3 regions of the Streptomyces sp. NPDC005423 genome follow, and region 3 is predicted to be linked to each of the others. Evidence: riboswitches for the same ligand, from Rfam matches in the RefSeq annotation. Region 3 holds a riboswitch; each other region holds the start of a gene.

What was found. A riboswitch is a leader RNA that binds a small molecule or an ion and turns the genes downstream of it on or off. The one in region 3 is predicted to bind cyclic di-AMP.
Positions count from the first base shown of each region.
Region 1: linked by a shared signal. The riboswitch ahead of ABZT12_RS03750 (M23 family metallopeptidase) and the one ahead of ABZT12_RS15820 (transglycosylase family protein) in region 3 are both predicted to bind cyclic di-AMP.
Region 2: linked by a shared signal. The riboswitch ahead of ABZT12_RS30110 (M23 family metallopeptidase) and the one ahead of ABZT12_RS15820 (transglycosylase family protein) in region 3 are both predicted to bind cyclic di-AMP.

Region 1 covers NZ_JBEXET010000001.1:792,616-796,807, forward strand. The annotation lists gene ABZT12_RS03735 (alginate lyase family protein) at 1-190, shown strand, start outside; tRNA gene ABZT12_RS03740 (tRNA-Met) at 253-326, shown strand; gene ABZT12_RS03745 (PP2C family protein-serine/threonine phosphatase) at 435-1,655, shown strand; cyclic di-AMP (ydaO/yuaA leader) riboswitch at 1,890-2,047, shown strand; gene ABZT12_RS03750 (M23 family metallopeptidase) at 2,058-3,065, shown strand; gene ABZT12_RS03755 (PrsW family intramembrane metalloprotease) at 3,105-4,192, opposite strand, start outside.
Region 2 covers NZ_JBEXET010000038.1:22,440-26,631, reverse strand. The annotation lists gene ABZT12_RS30115 (GntR family transcriptional regulator) at 202-897, opposite strand; gene ABZT12_RS30110 (M23 family metallopeptidase) at 1,079-1,831, opposite strand; cyclic di-AMP (ydaO/yuaA leader) riboswitch at 1,845-2,011, opposite strand; gene ABZT12_RS30105 (pitrilysin family protein) at 2,202-3,590, opposite strand; gene ABZT12_RS30100 (pitrilysin family protein) at 3,587-4,192, opposite strand, start outside.
Region 3 covers NZ_JBEXET010000012.1:87,305-91,496, reverse strand. The annotation lists gene eno (phosphopyruvate hydratase) at 1-932, opposite strand, end outside; gene ABZT12_RS15820 (transglycosylase family protein) at 1,243-1,974, opposite strand; cyclic di-AMP (ydaO/yuaA leader) riboswitch at 1,978-2,162, opposite strand; gene ABZT12_RS15815 (transglycosylase family protein) at 2,345-3,409, opposite strand; gene ABZT12_RS15810 (cytochrome P450) at 3,614-4,192, opposite strand, start outside.

The sequences.
Region 1 (4,192 bases), on a different contig from region 3:
GCTGTGCGGCGGCAAGGTGGAGCGGAGCATGGGGTCCGACCTGGAGGTGGCGCTCAACCACCTGGAGAACCGGCTGGACCTCCCCGTGCCCGCCGCGCACCGGCTCGTCGAGCAGACCCGGCCGTCCGGCACCGACGACCTCTTCGTCTCCTGGGAGACCCTCACCCACGCCGGAAACCCCGCCGACTGACAGCCGCCCGGCGCACGTGGTCATTCACGCCCCGCGGATGACGTATGCTTGAGACACAACGACGCGGGGTGGAGCAGCTCGGTAGCTCGCTGGGCTCATAACCCAGAGGTCGCAGGTTCAAATCCTGTCCCCGCTACTCAAGACTTGGGGCCGGAATCCGGAAACGGATTCCGGCCCCAAGTGTTTCTCCCCCTGTTGGGTCACTCGGCTCGCCTTCCGTTCCGGCTACGGGAAACCTGGAGGCGTGGAGCAGGAGGGGCCGTACGCGCGAACCGCCGGACGTCCACCCAGCGATCCCGCCCGCGACCTCGACCTCGATCCCGCCCCCGCCCCCACCCCCGGCCCCGGCCTCGGTGCCGCCCAGGCACCCGTACCGCAGGGCGCGGCCGAGGGGCGGCGGATCTCGTACACCCGCACGTTCGTCCGTTCCCTCCCCGTGCTGCTGCTGGTCGCCGGGGCGTTCTACGACTACTTCACCCCGACCCAGTTCACGGCCGGCCCGCTCTTCACCGCGGCCCCGCTGGTCGCCGCCCCGCTGTACTCGCGGCGCGGCACCCTGCTCACCGGCCTGGCGTCCGTCCTCGTCGTGCTCGCCACCCATCTCGGCCTCGGTATCGTGCTGCACGCCGCCGCGATCACCGAGTTGGTCACCGTGGGAACCGTCGCCGCGCTCGCCGTCCTGATCAACCTCCTGGTGCGCCGCGGCTACGAGCAGCTGGCCTCCGCACGCGAGATCGCCGAGGCGGCCCAGCGCGCGGTGCTGCCCGAACCCGCCGGGCGGATCGGCGGGTTCGACATCGCCGCCCGCTACGAGGCCGCCCAGGAGGACGCCTCCATCGGCGGCGACCTCTACGCCGTCCAGGACACCGCACACGGCGTACGGCTGGTCGTGGGGGACGTACGGGGCAAGGGCATGGGCGCGGTCGCTGCCGTGGCCGTGGTCATCGGGGCGTTCCGGGAGGCGGCCGAGCAGGAAACCACCCTGGAGGCGGTCGCGCAGCGGCTGGAGCGGGCGCTGGCGCGCGAGGGCACCCGGCGTGAAGGGCTCGACGCCTTCGAGGGGTTCACCACCGCCGTACTGGCCGAACTCCCGCACGCCGACGGCGTCGTCCGGATCGTCAACCGCGGCCACCCGCCGCCCCTGCTGCTGCACGGGGACGGCGTGCTGCGCGTCCTGTGCCGGTCCGGATCCTCGCCGCCGCTCGGCATGGGCGAGCTGGGCACCTGGCCCGACCGCGTCGAGGAGTTCGCGTTCCCGGGCGGGGCGCTGCTGCTCCTCCACACCGACGGACTCTCCGAGGCCCGGGACGCCCGCGGCACCTTCTACGACCCCGAGACGCGGCTCGCCGGAAGGGTCTTCCAAGACCCGGGAAGCCTGCTCGGCACCCTCGCCAAAGAGGTGCGCAGGCACTCCGGGGGCGGCACGGCCGACGACATGGCCCTCCTCGCCGTACGCCGGCCCTGACCGTCGTCACCCGCAGTGAGCGGGCGGCCCCGTTCCGAGTAACAACTGACAGACCGTCAATGGAGACTGTGATCGTGAGGTGAGGCCAACTCGCCCGATTTGCACCGGTCATGGGCCGTACGTCCGCGCCAAGAACCGTTAATGATCAAGCGGAACAGCTTGGAATACCCACCACCGGTCTATTAACGTTTGATAACGCAGCGCGGTCGTTACAGCCGTCACCAGAGACGGCTCCGCGCGCACGCGCCGAATCCCGCGAGGGAACCGGGGAACCACCACCTTGGGGTGAATCGCACGTCGACAGCCGTGGCAGCACGGCTGGTTGACGCGCGTAGGAGACCTTCCTGCTCCGAACCCGTCAGCTAACCCGGTAGGCGAGAAGGAAGGAAGGAGCACGCCCAGGTGGCGTCAGACCGGCCTGCCCCGGAAGCCCCGCTCGTCTACGGCGGTCACCGTCCCGACGAGGGCCCCTGGGAGGAGTGGAATCCCAGCGCGGAGACCCTCCGCCCCCACCGCGGCCGGCATCGCGTCGGCCGGCAGCGCGGCGGCGGGCTGGCCCGCAGCTCCACCGTCCTCGGCGTCGGCGTCATCGCCGCCGTCGGCGCGGGCGGAATGGCCAGCGCCCACACCGGCAAGCCGCCGGTCTCGATCTCCCTGCCCGACCTGCCCTCCGTGGGCTCCCTGCTGCACGACGCCCCGGCGGCGACGCCCAAGGGCTCGGCGGACGCGCTCAGCAGCGTCGGTGTGACGAGCGCCGACACCGCGGACGGCGCCTCCGACGCCGGCGAGGCACTGCGCAACCGGATCATGGCGCAGGCCGACGCCCAGCAGGTGCAGCTCGACGGCACGTCGCAGGCGACCGTGGAGGCCGCCGTCGCCCAGCAGGCCGACGACGCGGCGGCGAAGGCGGAGCAGGCGGCCGCGAAGAAGGCCGCCGGCGCGAAGCAGGCGGCGGAGGCGGCCGCCAAGAAGAAGGCCGAGGCCGCGCACCTCGCCGAACTGGCCAAGCAGTACCAGCTGCCGGTCGTCTCCTACACCCTCACCGGCACCTTCGGGCAAGCCGGCACCATGTGGGCCTCCGGCTACCACACGGGCCTCGACTTCGCCGCGCCCACCGGCACCCTGATCAAGGCGATCCACAGCGGCACCGTCACCGAGGCGGGCTGGGCCGGGTCGTACGGCTACCGCACGATCATCACCCTCGACGACGGCACCGAACTCTGGTTCTGCCACCAGTCGTCGATCAGCGTGAGCGTCGGACAGAAGGTCGGCACCGGTGACGTGATCGGACGGGTCGGCGCCACCGGCAACGTGACCGGGCCGCACCTCCACCTCGAAGTGCACCTCAACGGCAGCAGCACCGCCAGCGATCCGATGACCTGGCTGCGCGGCAAGGGTCTCAACCCCTGAGCCCCGCCCGGCGGTAGGCGCGCACAACTCCCGCCGTGCCTAAGGCCGGTAGGGGTTGTAGGCGGGGTACGGCGTCCCCGGGTACCCGTACGTCCCGGGGACGGGCCAGGGCGGCACCGACACCGGTACCGGCGGGGCCGTCATCCGCGCCGCGTACTCCAGCGCGGGCCGGGCCACCTCCCGGCGCAGCGCCAGCTCGTGCAGCAACTCCCTCTCCCGTACGGCGAATTCGGCGTCGGCGCGGCCCCGCCGCCCCCGGTGGCGCAGCAACGCCAAGGAGGTCGCGTACGTCTCGTAACGGGCGACCGAGCGGGCCGCCGGCCTGCCGAGGTGGTGCCTGGCGTACTCCCGGGCCAGCCGCCTGGCCCTCATCGACCCGAGGACGAAGGGTTCGACCGGCGTGAGCCAGCCCGCGACGACATACGCCGGAAGCTCCTCGCGGACGGTCCTCAGCTCACGCTGCCGGGTCCAGACGACGAGCCAGGTCAGCAGCCCGAACGCGGGAACCATCAAGGCGCCGTAGACCGCGAAGAAGCCGTACTGGCCGAAGGTGGAGGAGCCGTTCCAGACCGCGTGCATGCCCATCGCGAGCAGCAGCCCGGCCAGCGGCGGCAGGGCCCGCCGGACGGGCCGGTGCCCCGGCGACAGGGCCGCGACACCGAAGCCGATGCCCGTCAGCACGGTGAACAGGGGGTGCGCGAACGGGGACATGACGATCCGGACGAAGAAGGTCGCCGCCGTGACGGAGGTGATACCGCGGTCGCCGGTCAGCTGGTCGGTGCCGAAGGCGGTGCCGAGGTAGAGGATGTTCTCGGTGAACGCGAAGCCGGTGGCGGTGACCCCGGCCGTCACCGCCCCGTCGACGATGCCGGTGAAGTCCCGTCTGCGGAAGAGGAAGACGAGGAGTACGGCGGCGGCCTTCGCGGACTCCTCGACGACCGGCGCTATCAGCGTCGAGCCGAGGGTGTCCGCGCCGGAGGGGTCCGCGGTCGCGGCCGCTATCCACCGGGTGGCGAAGCTGTTGGCGACGATCGCTATCAGCGCCGCCGCGCACGCGCCCCAGGCGAAGGCGAAGAGGTGGGTGCGCCAGGGCGCCGGTTCGACCCGGTCCAGCCAGCGGAACGCCA
Region 2 (4,192 bases), on a different contig from region 3:
ACCCACGGCATCCGTACGGCTGAGCCGCGCGGCCCTTTTACGGGCGGCGCGGCTCAGCCGTTTTTGTCGCCTTTCACACCGCCCGGAACAAAGGCCACGAATATGCGGAGCGCACGCGGGCGTGAAATTCCCGCGCACGGTAATACGGGCAGCGGAAATACGCCTCCGCCGATTATCTCTTCTTTGTATACGGTGCCCGTGTTAATGCCGGAGGCCGGACATGTTTACGGCATGTTGCGAAGCCCTCACACGGTCCGCGCGCTCGGCGGCGCCGGGAAAGCGCAGCCGGTGCGCGGAGCTCACGCGCTCGGTGTGCAGCGCCGTGATCGCGCGGGCCCGCTCGGCGTCACCTCGCGCCACGGCGTCCACGATGGCGCCGTGCTCCGCCCAGGACTCCACCGGGCTGACCGGCGCCTCCACCGCGTACATCCACGCGATCTTGTGCCGCAGCTGCGTCAGCACCGAGGTCAGGGACTGGCTGCCGGAGGCCTGGGCGAGCGTCTCGTGGAACCAGCCGCCCAAGGAGCGCAGATCCTCGCTGCTGCCCCTCCTGGCGCGCTCCTGGCCCAGCCTGACGAGGCCGCGCAACACCTTGAGGTGGGCCTCGGTACGGCGCTGGGCCGCCCTGGAGGCGCCGAGCGGCTCCAGCAGCATGCGCATCTCCAGCAGGTCGGCGGCCTCCTGGTCGGTCGGTTCGGCAACGCACGCGCCCGCGTGCCGCCGGGTCACCACGAAGCCCTCGGCCTCCAGCGTGCGCAGGGCCTCCCGGACGGGAACCCGCGAGACGCCGTAGCGGCGCGCGAGGAGTTCCTCGGTGAGCCGGCCGCCGCGCTCGTAGACACCGGCGACGATGTCGTCCCGGATCGCGGTGCATACCGAATGCGCCGGAATACGCATGACCGACCTCCGTCTTAATCCCCGTGAAACGTCGACGATTGACGTGTGTTCCGTGACTCTATTGCAGCGGGACGGAATTTCCGACGGGGGACCGGAATCCATGGATATTTTTTGGACAGCGGGGCTCCGGAAAGGCCGAAAGCCCCGGCCGGAGCGGCCGGGGCTTCGGGAAGGGCGCGGGTCAGACGGTGACGCCGTGCGAGCGGAGGTAGGCGACGGGGTCGATGTCCGAGCCGTACTCGGCGGTCGTCCGGGCCTCGAAGTGGAGGTGCGGGCCGGTCGCGTTGCCGGTCGCCCCGGAGAGGCCGATCTGCTGACCGGTGGTGACCCGCTGACCCACCGAGACGCCGATGGACGACAGGTGGCCGTACTGGGTGTAGGTGCCGTCGTTCATCCTGATGACGACGTTGTCGCCGTAGGCGCCGCCCCAGCCGGCCTCGACGACGGTGCCGTAGCCCACCGCGCGGACGCTGGTGCCGGTCGCGGCGTGGAAGTCGATGCCGGTGTGGGTGCCGGAGGACCACAGGGAACCGCCGGTCTCGTAGCCCGTGGAGACGTACGAGCCGGCGACCGGCGTGACGAAGGTGTTGAGTCGCTTGCGCTCGGCGGCGCGGGCGGCGCGCTCCTTGGCCGCGCGCTCCTCCTTGGCCTGCTCGGCGGCGCGGGCGCGGGCCTCCGCCTCGGCCTTCTTCTCCGCTGCGGCCTGCTGCTGGGCGGCGGCCTGGGCGTCGATCTTCTCGGCGAGGGAGTCGCCGATGGAGACGACCGGGGTGAGGGCGGTCTGCTCGACCGAGGACTCCGCGGCGAGGGCCGGGGCGGCCAGCGTGCCGACGACGCCGGTGGTGGCGAGGGCCGCGACGCCCATCGCCCGGGTGGTGGTGCGGTGCGTCCGGCTCGGACGGCGGTGCTTCCCGGTGGCGCGGGTGAACGCCATGTAGTGGCTGGTCCTTTCCTTCCTTCTCGCCTACCGGGTTAGCTGACGGGTTCGGAGCAGGAAGGTCTCCTACGGACCCCCTCGCGGCACGCGCGGGCGTCCGATTCACCCCAGGGACTGTTGACATGGGTCCCCGGCTCCCCTGGCTCGCGCCGTACGGGGACTCGGCGATGACTGTCCGGTGCCGCGGACGCGGCGCGGTGCCTGACGGACAGCCGGACAGACGCTAAGCGGGGCCACTTTCCATTCCCAAACGGATCACGCTTTTTGTAGCGCACGCCACAGGGCAGACAGGCGACTCCCCCTCAATTCGGACATCAGGGGACCCGGGTGACGCTTTCGTCGCCCGGGTCCCCCCGCGCGCGTGCCGCTACTCCGCGGAGACGACGGCGACTTCGCCGATACCGAGCGCCTCGACGGGCTCTTTGATGCTCGCCGCGTCGCCGACCAGGACCGTCACCAGCCGGTCCACCGGGAACGCGCTCACGACGGCGGCGGTGGCCTCCACGGTGCCGGTGGCGGCCAACTGCCGGTACAGCGTTGCCTGGTAGTCGTCCGGGAGGTGCTGCTCGACCTGGTCGGCCAGGGTGCTCGCCACGGCCGCGGCGGTCTCGTACTTGAGGGGCGCCACTCCGACGAGGTTCTGCACGGCGACATCGCGCTCGGTGTCGGTGAGCCCCTCCGCCGCCAGCTTGCGCAGCACGGTCCACAGGTCGGCCAGGGCGGGACCAGTGTTCGGGGTGTCCACGGAGCCGCTGATGGCGAGCATCGCGGCACCCGTGCCGTCGGGTGCCGAGCGCAGTACCTGGCCGAACGCCCGCACCCCGTAGGTGTATCCCTTCTCCTCCCGCAGGACACGGTCCAGACGGGAGGTCAGGGTGCCGCCCAGGCAGTACGTGCCGAGCACCTGGGCGGGCCAGAGGCGGTCGTGCCGGTCGGGTCCGATGCGGCCGATCAGCAACTGCGTCTGGACGGCGCCGGGACGGTCCACGATGACGACCCGGCCGCTGTCGTCCGCGGTCACCGGCGACACCGGCCGCGGCTCGGCCGAGGAGCCCGTCCAGGCACCCAGGGTGTCGGCGAGCAGCCCGTCCAGGTCGATGTCCGTGAGGTCGCCGACGACGACCACGGTGGCCGTCGCGGGCCGCACGTGCCGGTCGTAGAAGGCGCGTACAGAGGCCGAGTCGATCTTCTGGACGGTCTCCTCGGTGCCCTGGCGCGGGCGGGACATGCGCGCCGCCGCCGGGAACAGCTGCTTGGAGAGTTCCTTGGCGGCCCGGCGGGACGGGTTGGCCGTCTCGTGCGGGATCTCGTCCAGGCGGTTGCGGACCAGCCGCTCGATCTCGCTGTCGGCGAAGGCGGGCGCCCGGAGGGCGTCGGACAGCAGCCCCAGCCCCTTGGCCAGACGCGAGGCGGGCACCTCAAGGCTGAGGCGCAGCCCGGGGTGGTCGGCGTGCGCGTCGAGGGTGGCGCCGGAGCGCTCCAGTTCGGCCGCGAACTCCTCGGCGGAGTGCTTGTCCGTGCCCTCGGAGAAGGCCCGGGCGGTGATCGTGGCGACACCGTCCAGGCCGGCCGGCTCGGCGTCCAGGGGTGCGTCGAGGAGGACCTCCACGGCGACGACCTGCTGGCCGGGGCGGTGGCAGCGCAGCACGGTCAGGCCGTTGCCGAGCGTCCCCCGCTCCGGGGCCGGGAACGCCCACGGCCTGGCCTCGCCCGCCTGGGGCTGCGGGTGGAACTCCATCGCGGCGAGCTCGGTCACTTGGCCGCCTCCTCGTTCTCGTCGGTGGCGGCGGCTTCCGTCTCGCCGGCCCCGGGGGCGAGCGGCTCGTAGACGAGCACCGCGCGGTTGTCGGGACGCAGGCGCGCCTTGGCGACCTCCTGGACCTCCTCGACGGTCACGTCGAGGACCCGCTGTACGGCGGTCAGGGCGAGCTGTGGGTCGCCGAACAGGACGGCGTAGCGGCACAGTTCGTCCGCGCGGCCGGCGACCGTGCCCAGCCGGTCCAGCCACTCGCGCTCCAACTGGGCCTGCGCGCGCTCCATTTCCTCGGCCGTGGGGCCCTCCTCGGCGAACCGGGCGAGTTCCTCGTCGATGGCCGTCTCGATGACGGGCACCTCGACGTCACCGGACGTCTTGACGTCCAGCCACCCCAGGGAGGGCGCCCCGGCCAGTCGCAGCAGGCCGAAGCCGGCCGCAACCGCCGTACGGTCGCGCCGTACCAGTCGGTTGTAGAGGCGGGAGGACTCGCCGCCGCCGAGGATGGTCAGCGCCAGGTCGGTCGCGTCGGACGCGCGCGTGCCGTCCTGCGGCAGCCGGTAGGCGCACATCAGGGCGCGGGCCGGTACCTCCTCCACGACGAC
Region 3 (4,192 bases):
CCGACGATCTGCACCTTCTCGCCGAGGCGGTCGGTGAGGACCTTCCAGCCGGCCCAGTCGTCCTCGAAGAGCGGGTCCTCGATGGAGACGAGCGGGTAGGCCGCCACCAGCTCCTCGTAGTACTCCGTCATCTCGGCGGCGGAGCGCTCCTTGCCCTCGAACTGGTACTTGCCGTCCTTGTAGAACTCGGAGGCGGCGACGTCGAGCGCGAGGGCGATCTGCTCGCCCGGGATGTAGCCGGCCTGCTTGACGGCCTCCAGGATGAGGTCGAGCGCGGCGCGGTTGGACTCCAGGTTCGGGGCGAAGCCGCCCTCGTCGCCGAGGCCGGTGGAGAGGCCCTTGGTCTTCAGGACGGACTTGAGGGTGTGGTAGACCTCGGCGCCCCAGCGCAGCGCCTCGGAGAAGGACTCCGCGCCGATCGGGGCGATCATGAACTCCTGGATGTCCACGTTGGAGTCGGCGTGCGAGCCGCCGTTGAGGATGTTCATCATCGGAACGGGCAGCAGGTGCGCGTTCGGGCCGCCCAGGTAGCGGAAGAGCGGGAGGTCGCTGGCCTCGGAGGCGGCGTGCGCGACGGCGAGAGAGACGCCGAGGATGGCGTTGGCGCCGAGCGAGCCCTTGTTGTCGGTGGCGTCCAGGTCGAACATCGCCTGGTCGATCAGGCGCTGCTCGGTGGCGTCGTAGCCGACCAGCTCCGGGCCGATCTGCTCGATGACGGCGAGGACGGCCTTCTCCACGCCCTTGCCCTGGTAACGGTTGGGGTCACCGTCACGCAGCTCGATGGCCTCGAAGGCGCCCGTGGAGGCGCCGGAGGGAACGGCGGCACGACCCGTGCTGCCGTCGTCGAGGCCGACCTCGACCTCGACCGTGGGATTACCTCGGGAGTCCAGGATTTCCCGGGCTACGACGACGTCGATGGACGGCACGAGCATCTCCTTATGGGATGTGACGCGGTGAGCAGGACCGCAGCGGCTCTGCGAGACGAGCCTAACCGGCTCCGGGCGATCGGCCATCCGCCCGACCGCCCCCTGGACAGAAACCGAGGGCAAATTGTTTCCGAACGGAACAAAGAGGGGCCGTGTGCGGCGGCACTCGGGCCGCCCAGAAAAAACCCCGCTCCGGTGCGTACGGGGAACACGCACCGGAGCGGGGAGCCCGTGGGGGCGGGGGGTGGCCCTCACGAGGTCTCCACTATGGGGACCACGGATATGAGGGCGCTGTGGTTCGACTACGAGCCGGATGTCACTTCAGGTGCAGCTGCTGGCCCGGGTAGATGACGTCGGCGTTGTCGACGATGTCCTTGTTCAGCTTGAACAGCTGCTGCCAGCCGCCCTTCACCTTGTGCTTCGCGGCGATGGAGCTGAGGCTGTCGCCCTTGACGACCTTGTACTCGCCGTCGCCCTTCTCGACCTTCTTGCCAGTCGGGGTGGTGACGGTCTTCTTGGCGACCGGGCGCTCGGCGGAGCGGGAGGCCGTCGACGTGCCGGCGGAACGCTCGGTGGTGCCGCTCGACGCGTTGGAGGAGCCCGAGGAGCCGGACGAGCCCGCCGAGTTCGAGGAGCCCGACGACGAGTTCGAGGAAGAGCCGGAGCCGCTGGAGGAGGCGCCCGAGAGGCCGGTGCCGCAGGTCGGCCAGGCACCCTTGCCCTGCGCGGCGAGGACCTTCTCGCCCACGGCGATCTGCTCGGACTTGGACGCCCGGTCCGCGGTGGAGGCGTAGGCGGTGCCACCGTAGGCGGCCCAGGTGGAGGCGGAGAACTGCAGGCCGCCGTAGTAGCCGTTGCCGGTGTTGATGGACCAGTTGCCGCCGGCCTCGCACTGGGCGACGGTGTCCCACTCCGAGGCGGTGGCCGCGGAGGCGTTGCCGACCGCCATCAGCGGGGCGGCGATGGCGACACCGGTGACGCCGGCGAGCGTGGCGACCCGGGTGGCCTTGGACGGACGACGGTGCTTGGCCTTGCTGGAAAACAGCATGGAAGATCCCCTCACCGACGCCTGCGAGGTGAGCTGTCGGGTTCGGGCCGTGTGAGTTGCCCGGCCGCGACTCGTACATCTCTCGTACGAGGCACGGCTTCACCCCTAGCCGGTTCCGTTCGTCTCTCGACTCCCGGGCCCGGCGCCTACCTTGGGTCCCCCGCTCCTGCCTACGGCGCTTGACGCGACGACTGTTCCCGGACGGCCGCTGGCAGGATTCGGCGTTGCGGCTGACGGGGCCCGTGGTGACGAGCGGTCCTGACCGTAGACATGCGATCGTGAGAATTTCAAAGACGATCAGGGCTTCTGAGACTCATCCCACACTTTCCCCAAAGCGGACATTCGAGGCGAAGCGTGACGTCAACTCCCGCTACTTTGCGACCGTTTCGGCACTGACGTCCAGTGTCTGACCGGCGACGATACGGGCCGGGTCGGCGCCTATCGCCTCCTCGTTCGCGGCATAGAGCGCGCGCCATCCGCCGGTGAGGCCAAGGGAGTCGGCGATGGAGCCGAGGGTGTCGCCCGCCCGGACCGTGTACGTCTCCTCGCTCGCCCCCCGGTGCCGCCCGCCGCCGGTGACCGCGTCGGTGTGGGCCGCGCTGCCGCCGGACGCCACGCCGTCGGTCGTCGCGCTCTTGGTCGTAGCGGACTTGGTCGCAGCGTTCTTGGTCACGGTGCCGAGCGAGCCGGTGTCGACGAGGCTCGACTTCGCGGCGGGCTGCACGGAGTTGCCCGGGTAGCTGACGCTGGGCGAGGCCGTGGGCTCACCGTGGGAGCTCCGGGCGCCGCTCGTGCCGGAACCGGACGACTTGTCAGTTCCGCCCGACGTACCGGCGTGGGCGGTACCGGTGGATTTGTCCGTGACGGACGGCGAAGGAGTCGCCGAACCGGCGTCGGACGTACCCGAGTCGGCGGGACCCGAGGAGTCCGACAGGCCGGCGGAGCCGGCGGCGTCCGACGAGTCGGACGAGTCCGAGGAGTCCCCCGCGTCGGACGAACCGGTCGCCGTGGCCGACGGGGAGTCGCTCGCCACCCCGGTGTCGACGCTCGTGGAGCCGGAGGAGGTGGTGAGGCCGGAGAGCAGCGAGCACGTCGTCCACGCGGAGGTGCCCTTGGCGTCGAGGATCTTCTCGGCCACGGCTATCTGCTGGGAACGGCTGGCGAGGTCGGCGCTCGGCGCGTACTCCAGGCCGCCGTACTTCGCCCAGTCGTCCTGGGAGACCTGGAGGCCGCCGTAGTAGCCGTTGCCGCTGTTGGCACTCCACGAGCCGCCGCTCTCGCAGTTGGCCACCTTGTCCCAGGTGGTGCCGTCGGCCGCGTTCGCGGCGCTGGCCGCGAGGAGGGGGATCGCGATGGCCGAGCCGGTCACGCCGGCCGCGACGATGAGTGCCGGAGCCTGACGGGGGCGTCGGTGACGACCGTTCCCGGAGAGCATGCGGAAGCCTTTCATGCGACAGCGATGAACCGCGCGGCCGTTGTTATGAGGCGCCGCGTTGATAGATGAACGTATCCACAGCCGAACACCTGTCACAAGTTAATGCCGCGCGGATCACGTGAAGATCACAGACATGAGGAAGTGTCAGCTTTACCCTGGTGGGGCGAGGTTGAGCCCCCATGGCCGAATTCCCCCGTACGGCCATTACGGCACCGGTGTGAATTCCACGGGCAAGGTGCGCAATCCGCGCATGATGAGTCCTCCACGCCAACGCAAATCGGCTGGTTCCACCGCGAGTCGGAGATCCGGGAGCCGGGTGAGAAGGGTGGCGAGCGCGGTCCGGCCCTCCAGCCGGGCGAGCGGGGCCCCGAGGCAGTAGTGGATGCCGTGCCCGTACCCGAGGTGTTGATTGTCACGCCGCCCGAGATCCAGCACCTCGGGATCGGCGAACCGCTCCGGATCCCGGTCCGCTGCGGCCAGCACGACGAGCACGGGGTCGCCGGCCGCGATCTCCTGGCCGCCGACACTGAGCGCCCGGGTGGCGAAACGCCAGGTCGCCAGCTCCACCGGGCCGTCGTAGCGCAGGAGTTCCTCGACTCCCGTGTCGAGCAGACCGCGTTCGCCGGCCGCCAGCGAACTCTCCAGCCGGGCCCGCTGCCCGGGATGGGTGAGCAGGGCGTAGGTGCCGTTGCCGATGAGGTTGACGGTGGTCTCGAAGCCGGCGAAGAGCAGGATGAAGGCCATCGCCGCGGCCTCGTTCTCGGTGAGGTGCTCGCCCTGGTC